Regions from separate parts of the Microbacterium sp. PF5 genome, predicted to be linked through region 1. Evidence: predicted binding sites of a transcription regulator. Region 1 holds the regulator's gene; the other holds the start of a gene.
What was found. Region 1 encodes HrcA, which represses chaperone genes, less so after heat shock. Its sites were predicted from a motif close to TTNGCACTCGNNNNNNNCGAGTGCNAA; they were not measured.
Positions count from the first base shown of each region.

Region 2: a site for HrcA is predicted at 760-786, ahead of groES (co-chaperone GroES). Genes of this name have one in related genera too.

Region 1 covers NZ_SSDQ01000082.1:9,541-19,816, forward strand. Annotated here, with positions in the region: gene DW297_RS06375 (ABC transporter ATP-binding protein) at 1-329, opposite strand, end outside; gene DW297_RS06380 (ABC transporter permease) at 326-1,264, opposite strand; gene DW297_RS06385 (ABC transporter permease) at 1,266-2,249, opposite strand; gene lepA (translation elongation factor 4) at 2,492-4,345, shown strand; gene DW297_RS06395 (DUF1990 family protein) at 4,417-5,070, shown strand; gene hemW (radical SAM family heme chaperone HemW) at 5,070-6,287, shown strand; gene hrcA (heat-inducible transcriptional repressor HrcA) at 6,392-7,423, shown strand; gene dnaJ (molecular chaperone DnaJ) at 7,456-8,571, shown strand; gene DW297_RS06415 (16S rRNA (uracil(1498)-N(3))-methyltransferase) at 8,574-9,302, shown strand; gene DW297_RS06420 (HIT domain-containing protein) at 9,340-9,687, shown strand; gene DW297_RS06425 (PhoH family protein) at 9,734-10,276, shown strand, end outside.
Region 2 covers NZ_SSDQ01000176.1:4,308-14,583, reverse strand. Annotated here, with positions in the region: gene DW297_RS18650 (class I SAM-dependent methyltransferase) at 1-721, opposite strand, end outside; gene groES (co-chaperone GroES) at 873-1,169, shown strand; gene rarD (EamA family transporter RarD) at 1,344-2,273, shown strand; gene DW297_RS18635 (ABC transporter substrate-binding protein) at 2,419-3,675, shown strand; gene DW297_RS18630 (ABC transporter ATP-binding protein) at 3,803-4,570, opposite strand; gene DW297_RS18625 (ABC transporter ATP-binding protein) at 4,567-5,562, opposite strand; gene DW297_RS18620 (branched-chain amino acid ABC transporter permease) at 5,552-6,529, opposite strand; gene DW297_RS18615 (branched-chain amino acid ABC transporter permease) at 6,533-7,819, opposite strand; gene guaB (IMP dehydrogenase) at 8,135-9,637, shown strand; gene DW297_RS18605 (DUF4190 domain-containing protein) at 9,716-10,144, opposite strand; gene DW297_RS18600 (HTH domain-containing protein) at 10,216-10,276, opposite strand, start outside.

The sequences.
Region 1 (10,276 bases):
TCGCCCACGGTGTAGACGGGGGTGAGCGAGGTCAGCGGGTCCTGGAAGACCATCGACATGCCGTTGCCGCGGATCACCGACAGCTGCTTGTCGCTCATGCCGATCAGCTCTTTGCCGTCGTACATGATCGAGCCGGTGACCTTGGCGTTCTCGTCGAGGAGTCCCATGATCGCGAGCGAGGTGACGGACTTGCCGGAGCCGGACTCGCCGACGATGCCGAGGGTCTTGCCGGCTTCGAGGTCGAACGAGACGCCGCGCACGGCGTCGACGCGGCCGGCCTCGGAGGCGAAGCTGACCTTGAGGTCGCGGACGGAGAGGACGTTGGTCATGCGCGGCCTCCTGCAGCCGAGGTCGGGTCGAGGGCGTCGCGCAGGCCGTCGGCGATCAACGCCATCGACACCGTGAGCAGGGTCAGCGCCGCCGCCGGGAAGTAGAACAGCCACGGGGCCGTGGTGAGCGAGCTCGAGCCGGCACCGATCAGCGCGCCGAGCGACACGTCGGGGATCTTGACGCCGAAGCCCAGGAACGACAGACCGGTCTCGGTCACGACGGCCGAGACGACGCCGAGGGTGAAGTTGATCACGAGGAGCGAGCCGATGTTCGGCAGCAGGTGGCGCAGCACGATCTTCATGCCGCCCACGCCCATGTAGCGGGCCGCGCTGACGTACTCGCGCTCGCGCAGCGACAGGGCCATGGTCCAGATGACGCGGGCGGGGAAGTACCACCCGATCACGAAGATCATGATGAGCGCGATCACGCGCCAGTCTCCGCCGGCCTTGTTCGAGATCATCGCGAGGATGAGGAAGCTCGGGATCACCATCATGAAGTGGATGATCAGGAGCGAGATGCGCTCGGTCCAGCCGCCGAAGTAGGCCGCGGCCGTGCCGACCAGGGCCGACACGATCGTGACGCCGATCGAGACCGTGAGCGCGATCATGAGAGAGCGCTGCAGGCCGACCGCGACCTGCGCGAACAGGTCGTTGCCGGCGTTGTTGGTGCCGAACCAGTGCTCCGTGGACGGAGGGGTGCTCAGGTTGAGGAAGTCGAGCTCCACGTGGTCGTAGCGCGCGATCAGCGGGCCGAAGATCGCGAACAGCACGAGCAGCGCGAAGATCACCAGGCCGATGAGCGCACCGCGGTTGCGGGAGAAGCGCCGCCAGTACAGGCTCCACTTCGACAGGCGCTTCGTCGCGACGCGGGTGGTCTCGGGGCCGGCGGCCGCGGGGTCCGGGTGGATGGTCGGGTCGAGCATGTCGGTGCTCATGTCAGCTCACTCTCACACGCGGGTCGAGGACCACGACGGCGATGTCGGCGAGGATCGCGCCGATCGCCGTGAGGACCGCGCCGAAGGCCGCGATCGCGACGGTTCCGTGGATGTCGTTCTTCGAGATGGTCTCGATGAAGTACTTGCCCATGCCGTTCCACGCGAAGATCGTCTCGGTCAGGACCGCACCGGTGAAGATGGCGGGGATCGTGAAGGCGACCTGCGTGGCGACGGGGATCAGCGAGGTGCGCAGCGCGTGCTTGCGGATGGCCTGCTGCTTGGTGAGGCCCTTGGCGCGGGCGGTGCGCACGTAGTCGGCGTTGATGTTGTCCAGCAGCAGCGAGCGCTGCAGGAAGTGGATGCTCGCGTAGCCCGTGAGCACCAGGGCTATGGTCGGCAGCGTCAGATGCTGCAGCACATCTATCAGGGTGGGGAAGAAGCCCTCGACCCCCTGACTGGCGTTCCCTGTCACATAGAAGATGCGCGTGCCGGTGGCGTTGTTGAGGCCGATCGCGAGCAGCACGATCGCGAAGGCCGCGACCACGATCGGGATGTTCAGCGTGATGATGCTGGTGGCCTGGCCGATGCGGTCGGCGAGCTTGTACTGGCGGGAGGCCGTGTACACGCCGAGCGCGATGCCGAGGATCGTGGTGATGATCGTCGCGCCGAGCACGAGCTCCGCGCTGACCCACATGCGGTACGCGACCTGCTCGTTGACGGAGCCGCCGGTCGGGCTCACCCCCCAGTCCCAGCGGAGGAGGATGCTCGTGAACCAGTTCCACCAGCGCTCGATGAGCGGCACGGTGTCGCTGAGGTTGCGGGGCACGAGGAGGTTGTTGATCTGCTCTTCACTGAGCGGAGGACGACGGCCCACGTAGTTGCTGCGCGGATCGAGGAACCCCCACGCGAGGAAGTAGGTGAGGTTCGTCGCGACCACGATCATGAGCAGCCAGCCGAGGGCGCGGCGTGCGAGGTACTTGATCAAGGGGGATTGTCTTTCTCTTCTCCAGACGCGCTCGGGATCCGCCGACGCAACGCTGAGCCGGGCGGATGAATCGGGCGCCATCCGCCGTTCTGCGCGACGCGACAGCCCTCACGGAGTCTGTGACGGAGTCGTATCGCTTACGGGATCCGGTGTCACGGATTGATCCCGGGCAACTTCGGGAGACTATCACCGATGTCCCCGAATGGGGATTCCCCTGCGCCTCACCGTAGAATCGACGGGACATGTCCCCACGCGCTCTCACCCCGCTTCAGCCTGCCGCGACGCCGGCTGCGCAGATCCGCAATTTCTGCATCATCGCCCACATCGATCACGGCAAGTCGACGCTCGCCGACCGCATGCTCCAGATCACCGGAGTGGTGTCGGACCGGGACATGCGGGCGCAGTACCTCGACCGCATGGACATCGAGCGCGAGCGCGGCATCACCATCAAGAGCCAGGCCGTGCGCATGCCCTGGGAGATCGACGGCGAGACGTTCGCGCTGAACATGATCGACACCCCCGGCCACGTGGACTTCACCTACGAGGTGTCGCGCTCCCTCGCCGCGTGCGAGGGGGCGATCCTCCTGGTCGACGCCGCACAGGGGATCGAGGCGCAGACGCTCGCCAACCTCTACCTGGCGCTCGAGAACGACCTGCACATCATCCCGGTCCTCAACAAGATCGACCTCCCGGCGGCCGACCCGGAGAAGTACGCGAAGGAGCTCGCCTCCCTCATCGGGGGCAAGCCGGAAGACGTGCTGCGCGTCTCGGGCAAGACCGGCGTCGGCGTCGAGGATCTGCTCGACCGCCTCGTGCGGGAGATCCCCGCGCCGGTCGGAGACGCCGAGGCTCCCGCCCGCGCCATGATCTTCGACTCCGTGTACGACGCGTACCGCGGCGTCGTCACCTACGTGCGCATGGTCGACGGCAGCCTCTCCCCGCGCGAGCGCATCCAGATGATGTCGACCGGCGCCAACCACGAGGCTCTCGAGGTCGGGGTGTCCAGCCCCGAGCCGACGCCCACGAAGGGCCTCGGTGTCGGCGAGGTGGGCTACCTCATCACCGGCGTGAAGGACGTGCGCCAGTCGAAGGTCGGCGACACCATCACGAACGCGCGCAAGCCCGCCGCTGAGGCGCTCCCCGGTTACACCGACCCGAAGCCGATGGTGTTCTCGGGCATCTACCCGATCGACGGCAGCGACTACGCGGAACTGCGCGAGGCCCTCGACAAGCTCAAGCTCTCCGACGCGTCGCTGCAGTACGAGCCGGAGACCTCGGTCGCGCTCGGCTTCGGCTTCCGCTGCGGCTTCCTCGGCCTGCTGCACCTGGAGATCGTGACGGAGCGGCTCGCGCGCGAGTTCGGCCTCGACCTCATCACCACGGCGCCGAGCGTGATCTACGAGGTCGTCACCAGCGACACCGGCGAGACGGTCACGGTCACGAACCCGAGCGAGTACCCCGATGGGCGCATCGGCTCGGTGTCGGAGCCGATGGTCAAGGCGGCGATCCTGCTGCCCAAGGACTACGTCGGCACCGTGATGGAGCTGTGCCAGTCGCGGCGCGGCACGCTGCTGGGCATGGAGTACTTCTCGGAGGAGCGCGTCGAGCTGCGCTACAACATGCCGCTCGGCGAGATCGTGTTCGACTTCTTCGACCAGCTCAAGTCCAAGACGCAGGGGTACGCCTCGCTCGACTACGAGCCCTCCGGTCAGCAGGAGGCCGACCTGGTGAAGGTCGACATCCTCCTCCAGGGCGAGAAGGTCGACGCCTTCAGCTCGATCGTGCACCGCGACAAGGCCTACGCGTACGGCACGATGATGGCCGAGCGCCTGCGCAAGCTCATCCCTCGTCAGCAGTTCGAGGTGCCGATCCAGGCGGCGATCGGTGCGCGCATCATCGCCCGCGAGACCATCCGCGCGATCCGCAAGGACGTGCTCGCCAAGTGCTACGGCGGTGACATCACCCGCAAGCGCAAGCTCCTCGAGAAGCAGAAGGAGGGCAAGAAGCGCATGAAGATGGTCGGCCGCGTCGAGGTCCCCCAGGAGGCGTTCATCGCGGCGCTCTCCGGCGACGTCGAGGGCAAGGACAAGAAGTAACCCGGGCGATCCTGGGCGCTCCCGTGGTGCGGGGGGTGTTCGCCCAGGGAACCCGAAGTAGGCTGGATCTCATGCGGCGCGGGACTTTCCGAGACGACACGGTGGACTATGCGGCCGTGGGTGCGACCCACGCCCCCGACCTGATGCAGTACCCGCCGGAGCGCAGCATCCCGGCGGAGGAGTCCTGGCGGATCGGCAGCGGCGAGGAGCGGTTCCAGACGGCGGGCGAGGCCCTGCTGTCGTGGACGGCGCAGCGCGCAGCGGGACTCTCGGTGGAAGACGTGCGTCCTGCCCCGGGCCCCGCGTACGCCGGGGTCAGCTTCGACGCCGAGGGCAACCCGATCGCGCCGAGCAAGCGCGACGTCGAGCCGCGCTATGACGCGGAGGGCATGCCGTTCGTCGGAGCCGGGATGACGCTGCACCTGCGCGGTCGGGTGGGCGGTATGCGCGCCGACTCCGAGCTGCGCGTGATCTCGGTCACCGAGGAGACACGGCGCATCGGCTTCGTGCTCGGGACGATCGGCGGCTCGGTCGTCAGCGGCGAGGAGTCGTTCGACGTCGACTGGCGCGAGGACAACGACGAGGTGTGGTTCACGGTGCGCGCGTTCGACGCGCCCAACGCGCTCGTCTACCGCCTGATCCCGGCACTCATGAAGCGGCGCCGCCGCGAGCTGTTCGCGCGGTATCTGCGCGCGATCTCCCCGCTGTACGCGACCCCCGTCTGATGGCGGGACCGCTTCCCCTCGGCGATCCGGCTCCCGCCGACGGCCGCCTGCCCGACGACCTGACGATCTCTGCCGACACCCCGTTCTCGGCGTACCTGCACGTGCCGTTCTGCCGCGTGCGCTGCGGCTACTGCGACTTCAACACCTATACGTCGAGCGAGCTGCGCGGCGCGAAGCAGGAGGACTATGCGTCGACCCTGATCGGCGAGATCGCCCTCGCTCGCGGCGTGCTGGAGGCCGCGGGGGCGCTGCGACCGATGGACACGGTGTTCTTCGGGGGCGGCACGCCGACGCTGCTGCCCCCGGGCGACCTCGCGCGCATGCTCGGCGCGGCGACCGCGGCGTTCGGGCTGGCGCCGGGTGCCGAGGTGACGGTGGAGGCGAACCCCGACACGGTGACGCCCGAGGTGGCGCGCACCCTCGCGGAGGCCGGCGTCACGCGGTTGTCGATCGGCATGCAGTCGGCGGTGCCGCACGTGCTCGCCGCTCTCGATCGCACGCATCAGCCGGAGAACGTGCGGACGGCGGTGGCCGCGGCCAAGGGTGCGGGACTGGACGTCAGCGTCGACCTCATCTACGGCGCGCCGGGGGAGTCGCTCGCCGACTGGGAGGCGTCGCTCGATGCGGCCCTCCAGCTCGAGTCGGACCACATCTCCGCGTACGCGTTGATCATCGAGGACGGCACGAAGCTGGCGCGGCAGATCCGTCGCGGCGAGGTGCCAGCCCCCGACGACGACCTGCAGGCGGACATGTACGAGCTGGCCGACGAGCGGCTGGCCGCGGCGGGCTTCGAGTGGTACGAGGTCAGCAACTGGGCGCGCACGCCGGAGCAGCGGTCGCGGCACAACCTGGCGTACTGGCGGGGGAGCGACTGGTGGGGCTTCGGTCCCGGCGCGCACAGCCACGTGGCGGGACTGCGCTGGTGGAACGTGAAGCATCCGGCCGCCTACGCGCAGCGGCTCGCGGCGTCCGCGTCTCCGGCGGCGGGACGGGAGCGCCCCGACGTGGAGGCCCAGACGCTCGAGCGCATCCTGCTGCTCAGCCGCATCCGCGAGGGCATCGCGGTGGACGACCTGCCCGCGGCGAACCGCCCCCGCGTGGCCGGGCTCATCGCGGACGGCCTGATCGACGCGGCGGCGGCGATCCGCGGGCGCGTGCAGCTCACCCTGCGCGGACGCCTCCTCGCCGACGCGGTGGTGCGCGAGCTCACCGACTGAGTGATCGGCGCGCGGGTTCGGAGAACTCCCGGTCGTACGCGGTAGGATTGGCACTCAGGGTGTCAGAGTGCCAGCGTCCGGTCGTCAGCGGGAAGGGGTGGGCCATGGTCACAGAGCGAGGACTCCAGGTTCTCCGCGCGATCGTGCAGGACTACGTCGAGACGCACGAGCCGGTGGGCAGCCGATCGATCGTCGACCGTCACTCGTTCGGGGTGTCCGCGGCGACGATCCGCAACGACATGGCGCAGCTCGAAGACGAGGAGCTCATCACCGCCCCCCACACGTCGTCCGGTCGCGTGCCCACCGACAAGGGCTACCGCGTGTTCGTCAACCACCTCGCCCAGCTCCGTCCTCTCTCCTCGGCGCAGCGCTCGGCGATCGAGTCGTTCCTCGCCGACCCCGCCGACCTCGACGACCTCATGGCGCGCACGGTGCGGGTGCTGACGCAGCTCACGGGTCAGGTCGCGCTGGCGCAGTATCCGTCGTTCGCCCGCGCGCGGGTCACCCACGTGGAGCTCGTCGCGCTGGCCCCCAACCGTCTGCTGACCGTGCTGGTGACCGATGCCGGCGGCGTCTCGCAGCGGATGACGGTGCTGCCGGACGCGATCGACGAGACCGACCTCGGTGTGCTCCGCGCCCGGCTCTCCGCCCTCATCACGGGGCAGGCGATCGCGGAGGCGTCCGAGCGGCTGCAGACCCTGCTGGCCGCGGAGGAGACGCCGCGCGACCGCGTGCTGCGCACTCTCGCCGGCGTCCTCGTCGACGAGCTGGGCGGGTTCCGTCAGGAGCGACTGGTGATGGCGGGCGCGGCGACCCTCGCCCGCCGCGAGCACGACTTCCGCGGCAGCATCCACCCCCTCCTCGAGGCGATCGAGGAGCAGGTGACGCTGCTGCGGCTGATGAGCGAGATGGTGGCCGACGAGCACGGCCTGGCGGCCAGCATCGGCACCGAGAACGCGCCGTTCGGTCTCGGCGAGGCGTCGATCGTCGCGAGCGACTACGCAGCACCGACCGGAACGGCGCGCGTCGGCGTGATGGGGCCGACGCGCATGGACTATCCGAGCAACCTGGCGGCGGCGCGGGCGGTGGCCCGCTACCTGTCGCGGATGCTCGACGACGACGAGGCCGGCCGCTGACGCGGCCCCACGGAACACGCAGAAGGGCGATTGTGGCGGACCACTATGAGGTTCTCGGGGTGTCCCGGGACGCTTCCACGGATGAGATCAAGAAGGCGTACCGCCGACTGGCGCGGCAGCTCCACCCGGACGTGAATCCGGGCGAGGACGCGGCCGAGCGGTTCAAGCTCGTCACCCACGCGTACGACGTGCTCAGCGACGAGGAGTCGCGACGCCGCTACGACATGGGCGGCGGGGACGGCGCCGCGGGCAACTTCGGCGGCTTCGGCGGGTTCGGCGACATCTTCGAGACGTTCTTCGGCGCCGCGCAGGGCGGTGGCCGCGGAGCCCGACCCCGGTCGCGGCGCGAGCGCGGTCAAGACGCCCTGGTGCGCGTGACGCTCGAGCTGGGCGACGTCGTGTTCGGCGCGCACCGCGACATCGAGGTCGACACCGCGGTGCTGTGCGAGACGTGTCAGGGCTCGTGCTGCCAGGAGGGCACGTCGCCCGTCACGTGCGACATCTGCGGCGGCACCGGCCACGTGCAGCGTCAGGTGCGCAGCCTGCTCGGCAACGTCGTCACCTCGCAGCCGTGCGGCACGTGCGAGGGCTACGGCACCACCATCCCGTATCCGTGCGGCACGTGCGGCGGACAGGGGCGCGTGCGGTCGCGGCGCACCGTGTCGCTCGACATCCCCGCCGGCGTGGAGACCGGACTGCGGCTTCAGCTGCCCGGCTCCGGTGAGGTCGGTCGCGCCGGTGGCCCCAACGGCGACCTGTACGTGGAGGTCACGGTCACCCCGCACCCCGCGTTCAGCCGGGAGGGCGACGACCTCCTCGCGACGCTCGAGGTGTCGATGACCGATGCGATCCTCGGCACCGACACGTCGATCGAGGGCCTGGACGGCGAGGTCGACCTGGAGATCCGCCCCGGTGTGCAGTCCGGCGACGTGCTGACGATCAAGGGCCGCGGCATCACGCCGCTGCGCGGCACCCAGCGCGGCGACCTGCGCGTGGGCGTGCAGGTCGTGACACCCACGAAGCTCGACGCGTCGCAGCGCAAGCTCATCGAGGACTTCGCGAAGAAGGCGAAGGCTCCGGCCCCGCAGCTCGCCCAGTTCCAGCAGGGGCTGTTCTCGAAGCTGCGCGACCGGTTCCGCGGACACTGATCGTGGCGCTCCACTTCCTTGTCGAGACGGCGGGAGGCGCGGCCGTCGGCGACCTGGTCACACTGACCGGCGCCGAGGCGAAGCACGCCGCCGTGGTGCGTCGGCTGCGCGTCGGCGAGGCCGTGACGGTGGGGGACGGCCGCGGCGTGTGGCTGACCGGTGTCGCGGAGGAGGTCTCGCCGTCGCGCGTCGAGGTGCGGGTGCAGGAGCGCGCGGAGTCGCCGGCGCCGTCGCCGAGGGTCGTGCTGGTGCAGGCGCTCGCGAAGGGCGACCGTGACGAGCTCGCGGTGCAGGCGGCGTGCGAGCTCGGCGTGGACGAGATCGTGCCGTGGCAGGCGGGTCGCAGCATCTCGCGCTGGGAGGGGCCCAAGGCCGCGAAGGGTCGCGAGCGCTGGGCGACGATCGTGCGCGAGGCGGCCAAGCAGGCCCATCGCGCATGGGTGCCGGAGGTCGCGCCGGTCGAGTCGACCGCGCAGCTGGCGGCGCGCGCGGCGCAGCAGCGGGTGCTGCTGCTCGACCCGACCGCGCCAGGGCGGCTGTCCGACCTGGAGCCCGACGGCCGCGACCTCGTGCTGGTGGTGGGGCCCGAGGGCGGCATCTCCGCCGAGGAGCTGGAGCGGCTCACGGCGGCGGGCGCGGAGCGCGTGCTCCTCGGCGACACGGTGCTGCGCACGTCCACGGCCGGACCGGCGGCGATCGCGGTGCTGTCGGTCGCTCTCGGCCGCTGGTGACCGCCGCCGCGTGCAGGGGCCCCGGTAAGCTGAACGCATGAGCGAACCCTCGATCTTCACGCGCATCCTGAACGGGGACATCCCCGGTGAGATCCTGCTCGATGCGGGTCGGGTGTTCGTGATCCGCGACATCAACCCGCAGGCTCCGCTGCACGCGCTCGTGATCCCGAAGACCGAGGAGTACCGCGACGTGACGGAGCTCGCGGCGGGTGACCCGGGTCTGCTGGCCGAGATGGTCGCGGCAGCGAAGCGCATCGCCGACGAGCACGCCAACGGCGAGTACCGCCTCATCTTCAACAACGGCGCGAGCGCCGCCCAGTCCGTCTTCCACGTGCACGCCCATGTGCTCGGCAATCTCGAGGAGAACAAGCTCGTTGGCTTCTGACGATCAGGAAACCGTCACCGAACGCATCTACGCGGACGGTGTCGCGATGGTGCAGCTGCTCGGTCCGCAGGACCGCCTGCTGCGGATGCTGGAACGCGAGCACCGCGATGTGCAGGTGCTCGTCCGCGGCAACGAGATCACCCTGACGGGCGAGCGCGACGCCGTCGCGAAGGCGAAGAACCTCGTCGACGAGCTGCTGGCGATGACGAAGGCCGGGCACGACCTGGCGCCCAGCGACGTGTCCAGCTCGGCGCGCATGCTCCGCACCGAGGGCGGTCCGCGCCCGAGCGAGGTGCTCGGCGAGGCGATCCTGTCGACCCGTGGCAAGGTGATCCGCCCGAAGACGCTCGGACAGAAGGAGTACGTCGACGCGATCGAGGAGAACACGATCGTGTTCGGCATCGGCCCGGCCGGTACCGGAAAGACCTACCTGGCGATGGCGAAGGCCGTGCAGGCGCTGCAGCGCAAGGAGGTCACGCGCATCATCCTCACCCGTCCGGCGGTGGAGGCGGGGGAGCGGCTGGGGTTCCTGCCCGGCACGCTCACCGACAAGATCGACCCGTACCTGCGCCCGCTGTACGACGCGCTG
Region 2 (10,276 bases), on a different contig from region 1:
GCGTCCACACCACGAGCTCGACCACGCTCCCGTCGGCGCTGATCCACTGCGTCTCGGCGTCGTCGGGCAGGGCGTCGCGGTCGTGCGCGGGGCCGAGCTTGATCCCTGTGGGCTGCCGCGCGGCGACCCCGAAGGCCCAGTCGAGCGAGAGGGAGTAGTCGTCCGCGGCGACGCGGCGGGTCTCGCTGTGCCCAGAGGTGCGGCGGGCGGGGTCCATCCATACGGCGCGGCCGGGTCGTGGCTCCCCGAGTGCGTCCTCCGCGGTGTCGTGCCGCACGGTGACGCTGTCGCCGAAGGGCGCGAGGTTGTAGGCGGCGATCGCGGCGGTGACCTCGTCGGCGTCGACCGCCAGCACGTCGAGTCCGGCGCCCGCGAACGCGAGCGCATCACCGCCGATGCCGCAGCCGAGGTCGGCCACGGCCGTCATCCCCGCGCTGCGCAGGCGCTGCGCGTGCCGGGCCGCGACACCCAGGCGCGTGGCCTGTTCGAGGCCGGCCCTGGTGAACAGCATGCGGGCCGCGAAAGGGCCGAACTTCGCGGCGGCCTTCGCCCGCAGGTGCGCCTGGCCGACCACGGCGGAGACGAGGTCGGGGGAGTGCCCGGCCGCGCGCAGACGCGAGACCGCGGCGGCGGCCTCTGCGGTCGAGCCCACCTCGCCGGTGCCGTCGAGCAGTTCGAGGCCGGCGGGGGTCAGCAGGGCACGCAGCTCGGACATCTCCACGCCTTCAGCCTAGGCGCGCGGGGGCGGACGTTCCCGGGCTGGCACTCGCATTGCATGAGTGCCAGCCGACCGCCTACACTGGCATTAGCACTCTCGGGTTGAGAGTGCGAACGAGTCTTTCGTGTCAGCGTCAAGAAAGAAGAGGTAGACCGTGTCGGTTTCCATCAAGCCGCTCGAGGACCGCATCGTCATCAAGCAGGTCGAGGCCGAGCAGACCACCGCGAGTGGCCTGGTCATCCCCGACACCGCCAAGGAGAAGCCCCAGGAGGGCGAGGTCGTGGCGGTCGGCCCCGGCCGCATCGACGACAACGGCAACCGCGTTCCGCTCGACGTCGCCGTCGGCGACCGCGTGCTCTACAGCAAGTACGGCGGCACCGAGGTGAAGTTCGGCGCCGACGAGTTCCTCGTCCTGTCGGCTCGCGACGTCCTCGCGGTCGTCGTCCGCTGATCAGCTGAATCCCGTCCCCGCCGCGCGCGGGGCCACGGATCCGAAGAGGTCCGGATGCCACGGCATCCGGACCTCTTCTGCGTTTCCGCCAATCGTCGGTCACTTCCCGCCGATCTTCCCGAGCGGCCCGGTGACCGGCGCGGTGGGGTCGCGCCGCGGGCATAGGGTTGTGCGGTGACCCCCGAGACCGCCCGCGCCACCCCGACCGCGGGCGTCGTCTACGCCGCGTCCGCCTACGTCTTGTGGGGGGTCCTGCCGCTGTACTTCCTGCTCCTGGCGCCGACGGGCCCGTGGGAGGTCGTCGCGTGGCGCGTGGTGCTGTCCTTCGTGTTCTGCCTGCTGCTGCTCACGGTCACGCGCGGGTGGGCGGCCATTCGCGTGATCCTCCGCACGCCCCGGCTGCTCGGGTGGACGGCACTGGCCGGTCTGCTCATCTACATCAACTGGCAGGTGTTCCTGCTGGGCACGCTCAGCGGCAACGTGGTCGAGACGGCGCTGGGCTACTTCATCAACCCGATCACGACCGTGCTGCTCGGCGTGTTCGTGCTCAAGGAGCGCATCCGCCGGTTGCAGTGGGTCGCGGTGGGCATCGCCGCGATCGCGGTGGTCGTGATCATCGTGGCGTACCGCTCCTTCCCGTGGATCGCACTGTCGCTCACCGCCTCGTTCGGTGTGTACGGGCTCATCAAGAAGAAGATCGGTCCGGCGGTCGACGCGGTGAGCGGGCTCACGCTGGAGTCGTTCTGGCTGCTGCCGATCGCGGTGGTGCAGCTGGTGGTGGTGGCGCAGACCTCCGGCCTCACGATGGGCGCGAACGGTGTGGTGCACGCGCTGCTGCTGGGTTTCGCGGGCGTCGCGACGGCGGTGCCGCTGCTGTTGTTCGCGGCGGGGACGCGCCGCGTGAACCTGGCCGTGATCGGCATGATCCAGTTCCTCACGCCGATCATGCAGTTCCTGATCGGCGTGGTGGTGCTGCACGAGCCGATGCCGCCGGAGCGATGGATCGGGTTCGTGCTCGTGTGGATCGCGATCGCGGTGTTCGTCGCCGACCTGCTGCTGGCCGGGCGGCGGGGACGCCGGATCGCGCGCGCCGCCCTGCTCTGATCCCCGGGCTCGACCGCGGCGACACCGGGTGTCGGATCGTTAACGCACCGAGATACTTGCACCCCCTGCGCGCTGACCTCACGCCCTAGTGTTAGAGCACCCGCCTGTGGTCACAATCCACGTTCAGTCACGCAAGGGAGCATCCATGAACGCACTGAAGGGCTCGCGCACCGCGAAGGTCTTCGCCGGGATCGCGCTGGTCAGCGCATCCGCCATCGTCATCGCCGGCTGCAGCAGCACGCCGAACGCCGAGCCGTCGGAGGGTGGCGGCGACAAGCCGGCCGCCGACCTGACGCTCAAGCTCGGCTCGCTGCTGCCCGCCACCGGATCGCTCGCCTTCCTCGGCGCTCCCATGGAAGCCGGCGTGCAGCTCGCCGTGCAGCAGATCAACGAGGCCGACGCCGGTGTCACGATCGACCTGACCACCGCCGACGAGGGCGACCTCGACAACAAGGCCTACGAGACGTCGATCACCAACCTGCAGAACGCGGGCATCACCGCGATGATCGGTGCCGCGTCGTCGAGCGTCACCAAGCTGATCCTCGACAGCAACGCCGGTGCGGGCATCCTCACCGTCTCGCCGTCGAACACGTCGCCCGACTTCACGGGCATCAACCCGCTGTACTTCCGCACGGCGCCGAGCGACAACCTGCAGGGCGAGGTGCTGGGCAACCAGATCGCCGAGGATGGCCACAAGACGCTGGGCATCATCTACCAGAACGACCCGTACGGCACCGGCCTGTTCGAGGCCATCAAGGCCACGTTCGAGGGCACCGGCGGCGAGGTCGTCGCCGACGCGTCGTACAACCAGGGTGACGGCCAGTTCAACGCCCAGGTGTCGGAGATCGCGGCCGCCAAGCCCGACGCGGTCGCCGTGGTCTCGTACGACCAGTTCGCGACCATCGCGCCGCTGCTCGCCAACGCGGGCATCGACACCGGCTCGCTCTACCTGGTCGACGGAAACCTGAAGGACTGGGGCTCCGACATCCCGGTGAGCCTCGAGGGTTCGAAGGGCACGCGCGCCGGCGCCGAGCTGCCGCAGGACTTCCTCGACCAGCTCAACGAGGTCTGGACGGCCGACGGCAACGACCCGATCGACGCCGTGACCTACTCGGCCGAGGCCTACGACGCCGTGATCCTGATCGCCCTGGCGGCCCTGAAGGCCGGCTCGGTCGAGGGTGCCGACATCGCCGAGCAGATGATCACCGTCTCGGGTGGCGAGGGCGACGGCGAGAAGTGCAAGGACTTCGCCGAGTGCGCCGCGATCATCAACGACGGAGGCACGCCGGACTACGACGGCCTCTCCGGTGAGATCACGTTCGACGAGAACAACGACCCGAAGGGCGCCGCGATCGGCGTCTACGAGTTCGGCGCAGACAACACCACCACGCGGATCAAGTAAGCCGCATAGCGAAGGCCCCAGGCTCCGGCTCGGGGCCTTCGTCGTGTCCCACGGCGGGCACGGCGCGACGCGTTCCGCACGCAGAAGGGCCCGGCATCCGCTGATGCCGGGCCCTTCGCGGCGCGTGTCAGGCGGCGTCGGTGCCGAGCGTTCCCAGGTAGAGGCCGATGACCTTCGGGTCGTTCAGCAGCTCGCGGCCGGTGCCCTCGTAGGCGTCGCGGCCCTGATCGAGCACGTAGCCGCGGTCGCAGATCTGCAGGCAGCGGCGCGCGTTCTGCTCGACCATGATCGTGGTCACGCCCGCCTTGTTGATGTCGGAGACGCGGATGAACGCGTCGTCCTGCCGCACGGGGGAGAGGCCGGCCGACGGCTCGTCGAGCAGCAGCACCGACGGGTCCATCATGAGCGCGCGCGACATGGCCACCATCTGGCGCTCACCGCCGGACAGCGACCCGGCACGCTGCTTGAGGCGCTTGCCGAGTTCGCCGAAGATGCTGGAGACGAACTCCAGCCGCTCCGCGAAGATCTTCGGGTTCTGGTAGAGCCCCATCTCGAGGTTCTCCTGGATCGTGAGCGACGGGAACACGTTGTTCGTCTGCGGGACGAACGCGACACCGCGCGCCACGAGCTTGTCCGCCTTGAGGCCGACGATGCTCTCGCCCTTGACCGTGATGTCGCCGTCGCGCACGTTCACCATGCCGAAGATGGCCTTCAGCAGCGTCGACTTGCCGGCGCCGTTGGGGCCGATGATGCCGATCAGCTCGCCCTTGTGGGCCACGAGGTTCGCGCCGTTGAGGATGTTCACCCCGGGGAGGTACCCGGCGTGCACGTTGGTGAGCTCGACGACCACGTCGTCGTTCTTGATCTCGTTCCGCTCGACGGGCGCGTCGGTCATGGCTTCTCCTCCTCGGCCTCTTCGGCCTCCACCTCGGCTTCGACCTCGGTCTCGATCTGCTCGCGGATGCGCTCCGCGTCGGCGTCCGAGATCACGGGCAGACGTCCGGTCACGGCACCCAGGTCCACGTCCTGATGCGCGCCCAGGTAGGCGTCGACGACCGCGGGGTCCTCCATCACGGTGTCCGGCGGCCCCTCGGCCACGACGCGTCCCTCGGCCATCACGACCACCCAGTCGGCGATGTGACGCACCATGTGCATGTCGTGCTCCACGAACAGCACCGTCATGCCCAGGTCCTTGAGGTCGAGGATGTGGTCGAGCAGCGACTGCGTCAGCGCCGGGTTCACGCCGGCCATGGGCTCGTCGAGCATCACCAGTGTCGGGTTGCTCATCAGTGCGCGCGCCATCTCCAGCAGCTTGCGCTGGCCTCCGGAGAGCGACGCCGCGAAGTCCTGCTCCTTGGCGTCGAGCTTGAACCGCGTCAGCAGCTCGTGGGCGCGCTGTTCGATCTCCTGGTCCTGCTTGCGCCAGAGGAAGGGGAAGAGCCCGGCCCAGAAGCCCTCGCCGCGCTGGTCCTTCGCGCCGAGCTTCATGTTCTCCAGCACGGTCAGCAGCGACAGCGACTTGGTGAGCTGGAACGTGCGCACCTGCCCCATGCGGGCGACCTTGAAGGAGGGGATGCCGGAGAGGTTGGTGCCGTCGAACGACCAGGTGCCGCTGTTGGGCTTGTCGAAGCCGCACAGCAGGTTGAACAGCGTCGTCTTGCCGGCGCCGTTCGGGCCGATCAGGGCCGTGATGGCGCCGCGCGGGATCTCCAGGTGGTCGACGTCGACGGCCGTGAGGCCGCCGAAGCGCCGCTGCACGGCGTCCACGACGAGGATCGGGTCGACCTTCTTGACGCCGGGCACCGCGGGGCCGGCGGTGAGGCCGGTCGTCTTGGCGCGCGGGGTGCTCTTCGCGGGCGTGACCGCCGCGTCGTTCTCACTTGACAAAGGTCATCTCCCTCTTGTTTCCGAGGATGCCCTGCGGGCGGAAGATCACGATCAGCATCAGCACGATGCCGATGAGGATGTACCGCACGACATCGGCCTGCGCGCCCGACATGGGCAGGTAACCGGCGTTCGCCATGGCGGGCAGCAGCGCGCCGAGGAACGCGAACACGATCCAGAACAGCACGGCGCCCAGCGTGGGCCCGAGCACCGTCGCGGCGCCGCCGAGCAGCAGGATCGTCCACAGGAAGAACGTCAGCGACGTGGAGTAGCTGCCGGGGATCACGGCCGACGGCAGGATGAACACGATGCCGCCGAGCGCGCCGATGATGCCGCCGACCACGAGCGCCTGCATCTTGTACGCGAAGACGTTCTTGCCGAGCGAGCGCACCGCGTCCTCGTCCTCGCGGATGCCCTTGAGCACGCGACCCCACGGGCTGCGCATGAGCGCCCACACCACCAGCACCGCGAGGGCCAGGGCGATCAGGCCGACCACGCGCACCCACAGGTCGGTCGCGTTGTAGGTCCAGGGACCGAAGCCGTACGTGCCGGTGGGGAAGGGGTTCGCGTCGCGGAAGCTCTGGTGGTAGCCGGAGAGGCCGCCCGCGGAGTTGGTCCAGTCCTTGAACAGCTCCGTCACGAACATGAGCCTCACGACCTCCGCGGCCGCGATGGTCGCGATGGCGAGGTAGTCGGCGCGCAGCCGCAGCGTGGGGATGCCGAGCAGCAGGGCGAACAGGGCCCCACCCAGCACGCCGACCAGCACGCCCGCCCACCAGGGGAAGCCGAACGTGAGGATCGAGATCGCGTAGCCGTAGCCGCCGATCGCCATGAACGCGGCCATGCCGAAGTTGAGCAGTCCGGTGTAGCCGAAGTGCACCGCGAGGCCGGTCGCCGCGAGCGCGTACGCGATCGTCGTCGGGCTGAACAGATAGGAGGCGGTGTTGCCGAAGATGCTTCCGAAGTCCATGTGTCAGCCCAACCTTTCCTTGCGTCCGAGGATGCCCTGCGGTCGCACGAGCAGGATGATGATCAGCGCGACCAGGGCGCTGGCGTACTTGAGGTCGGAGGGGACGCCCAGCAGCGTGGACACCTCCACCGCGAGCCCGACGATGATCGAGCCGATCAGGGCGCCGATCGCCGAACCCAGGCCGCCGAGGGTGATGGCGCAGAACATCAGCAGCAGCATCTGCATGCCCATGTCCCACTTCACTCCCGGGCGGAAGTAGGCCCAGAGGATGCCCGAGATGGCGGCGAGCGTGCCGGCGAGGATCCACACGATGCGGATGACCTTGTCGACGTCGATGCCGGAGGCGGCCGCGAGCTGCGGGTTGTCCGAGATCGCCCTCGTCGCCTTGCCCGTCCGGGTGCGGGTGAGGAAGAACGCGACGCCGAGGATGACGATGATGCTGGTGGCCATGCCGATCATGTCGATGTACGACAGCGAGATCGGCCCGAGGCGGATCGGCTCGGGGCTCGCGCCGGGGAGCTGGTAGGTGTTGCCGCCGATGATGTACTGCAGCGTGTACCGCAGCGCGAGCGAGAGGCCGATGCTCACGATCATGAGCTGCACCACCCCGAGGCCCTTGCGGCGCAGCGGCTTCCAGATGCCGGCGTCGAGCGCCCAGCCCAGGGCCGCGCCGCCGATCACCGCCGCGATGATGCCCGCCCACAGCGGCAGCTGCCAGAAGGTCGTGAACACGAGGGTGATCACGGCACCCCAGGTCACCATCTCGCCGTGCGCGAAGTTCGACAGCCGTGTGGTGCCGTAGATGAGAGCGGCGCCCATCGACGCCAGGCCGAGCAGGAGCCCGAAGTTCAGGCCGCCCACGATGCGCGACAGCAGCTGATCGAGGAACGACACCGTGACCCGCTCGCCCGCGCCGAGGAAGAGGTTGACGATCTTGGTGCCGGTGAGCCCGAACTCCAGTTCGAACGAGGCCGTCGTGCCCGACACCGGCTGGATGCCCTCCGGCAGCTGCGAGGCGTCGACGATCACACCGTCGGGGAGCGTGGACTCGTCCACCGTCAGGGTGTACGTCTCCTTCTCCGGCACGTACAGGCGCCACTTGCCCTCGGCGTCGGTCTCGGTCTCGGCCTCGAAGCCGTTGCCCTCGATCGACATGACCACGCCCTCGACGGGCTCATCGGCGTTGGTGACCACACCCGCGAAGTAGAAGTCGGTGACCTCTTGCCCGTCGTCGGTGGTGTCGGCGGAGGCCGCTGAGGGAGGGAGCAGCAGTGAGGCCGCGAGCGCCATGAGGATTCCCAAGAAGACGAAAGCCCAGGGGCGCTTCCGCGGTCCGGCGAGTGCTGTGGGTCCCACGCAACCTCCACTGTGAGTGCTGTCTCCGCGGACTCGGGTCGAACCGCGGGGATGGACGACGCACTTGAGCGTAATGGGCGATCCGCGAATCACCTACCTCTCGGGCCAACGGTCCGGTAACGACGGGGGACTGGGAATGTTCTCGGGCGTGTCTCGCTTAGAATCTGCATACGGGCACAGCCCCGCCCCGGCCGATGTCGACCACCCACTCGCACCCGGACCCGCGCCACGCGCGCAGGAGGAGATTCCATGGACCAGCACGATCCCTTCGGCTTCGTCGGACTGACCTACGATGACGTTCTGCTCCTGCCGGGGCATACCGACGTCATCCCCAGTGAGGCTGACACGTCGTCGCGGATCACGCGTCGCATCTCCGTCGCGACGCCCCTGCTGTCCAGCGCCATGGACACCGTCACCGAGTCGCGCATGGCCATCGCGATGGCGCGCGAGGGCGGCATCGGCATCCTGCACCGCAACCTGTCGATCGCCGACCAGGCCGCTCACGTCGACCGCGTCAAGCGCAGCGAGTCGGGCATGATCACCGACCCCATCACCACGACCGCCGACGCGACGGTGGAGGAGGTCGACGCGCTGTGCGCCAAGTACCGCATCTCGGGCCTTCCCGTGGTCGACGCCGAGGGCCGCCTGGTGGGCATCATCACGAACCGCGACATGCGGTTCGTCTCGGGTTTCGAGCGTCAGACCACGTTCGTGAAAGACGTCATGACGAGCGAGAACCTCGTCACCGCACCGGTGGGCGTCGCGGCGGGCGAGGTCATCGCCCTGTTCGCGAAGCACCGCGTGGAGAAGCTGCCGCTGATCGACGAGGACGGCAAGCTCGCCGGGCTCATCACCATCAAGGACTTCGACAAGAGCGAGAAGTACCCGCTCGCGACCAAGGACGACCAGGGCCGCCTGCGCGTCGGTGCGGCGATCGGCTTCTTCGGCGACGCGTGGGAGCGGGCCGAGGCGCTGCGTGACGCGGGCGTCGACGTGCTCGTGGTCGACACGGCCAACGGCCAGTCGCAGGGCGTGATCGACCTGGTCAAGCGCCTCAAGGCCGACGAGTCCTTCGCCCACATCGACGTGATCGGCGGCAACGTCGCGACGCGTGAGGGCGCACAGGCGCTGGTCGACGCGGGCGTCGACGCGGTCAAGGTCGGCGTCGGCCCCGGCTCCATCTGCACCACGCGCGTGGTCGCGGGCGTCGGAGTGCCGCAGGTGACCGCCGTGTACGAGGCGTCGCTCGCCGCCCGTCCGGCCGGCATCCCCGTGATCGCCGACGGTGGCCTGCAGTACTCGGGCGACATCGCGAAGGCCCTCGTCGCGGGCGCCGACGCGGTCATGCTCGGTTCGCTGCTCGCCGGAACCGACGAGTCGCCGGGCGAGATCGTGTTCCAGTCGGGCAAGCAGTTCAAGCAGTACCGCGGCATGGGCTCGCTCGGGGCGATGCAGACCCGCGGCAAGCAGACCTCCTACTCCAAGGACCGCTACTTCCAGGCCGACGTGCCCAGCGACGACAAGCTGATCCCCGAGGGCATCGAGGGGCAGGTGCCGTACCGCGGCCCGCTCTCCGCCGTCGCCTACCAGCTCGTCGGCGGGCTGCGGCAGTCGATGTTCTACGTCGGCGCCCGCACGATCGAGGAGCTCAAGGCCCGCGGCAAGTTCGTGCGCATCACCTCGGCCGGGCTCAAGGAGTCGCACCCGCACGACGTGCAGATCGTGGTCGAGGCGCCCAACTACAAGAAGTGAACAGCGCCCCGCACCGGGGCGACGACGAGGGGCCGGATGCGCGCAGCATCCGGCCCCTCGTGTGTGTGTGTTGCGGGTTCAGCCGCAGCGGTAGGTGACGCCGCCGACCTCCCACACGCCGGGGCCGAGCTCGGCGCACATCCCGAAGATGCCCGCGAACACGGTCACCAGCAGGATGATGCCGATGATCTCCAGGATGGTCAGCACCGCGCCGACGATGATGCCGGCGATCGCGAGGCCCTTCGGCGCGTGCGCCTTCCCCAGCTGCACCGCGGCGATGATGCTGAGGATGAGGCCGATCGGCGGCAGCAGGAACGCCAGCACGAGTCCGACGATCGACAGCACGCGTCCGGGAGGCGAGGCCGGCGCGGTCTGGCCGTAGGCGCCGGGAGCCGCGGGACCGGGCGGCGGCGGGTACGCGGCGGCCGGGTCGTTCGCGGGGGTGCTGTTCCAGGCGGGGGGAGGGGTGTCGGGCTGCGACGCCTCGGGGGGCGGGGGGTTCGTCATGATCTCTCCTCGGTTGAGCGTGCGTAGCCCAGAGCGTAGCGACGGCGCCGTCGGCGTGCCATCCCCTCGCATCAGCGCGGTCGTGCGAGGTTCGCCGCGTTCACGAGGTACGAGCACCGGATGGCGACGACA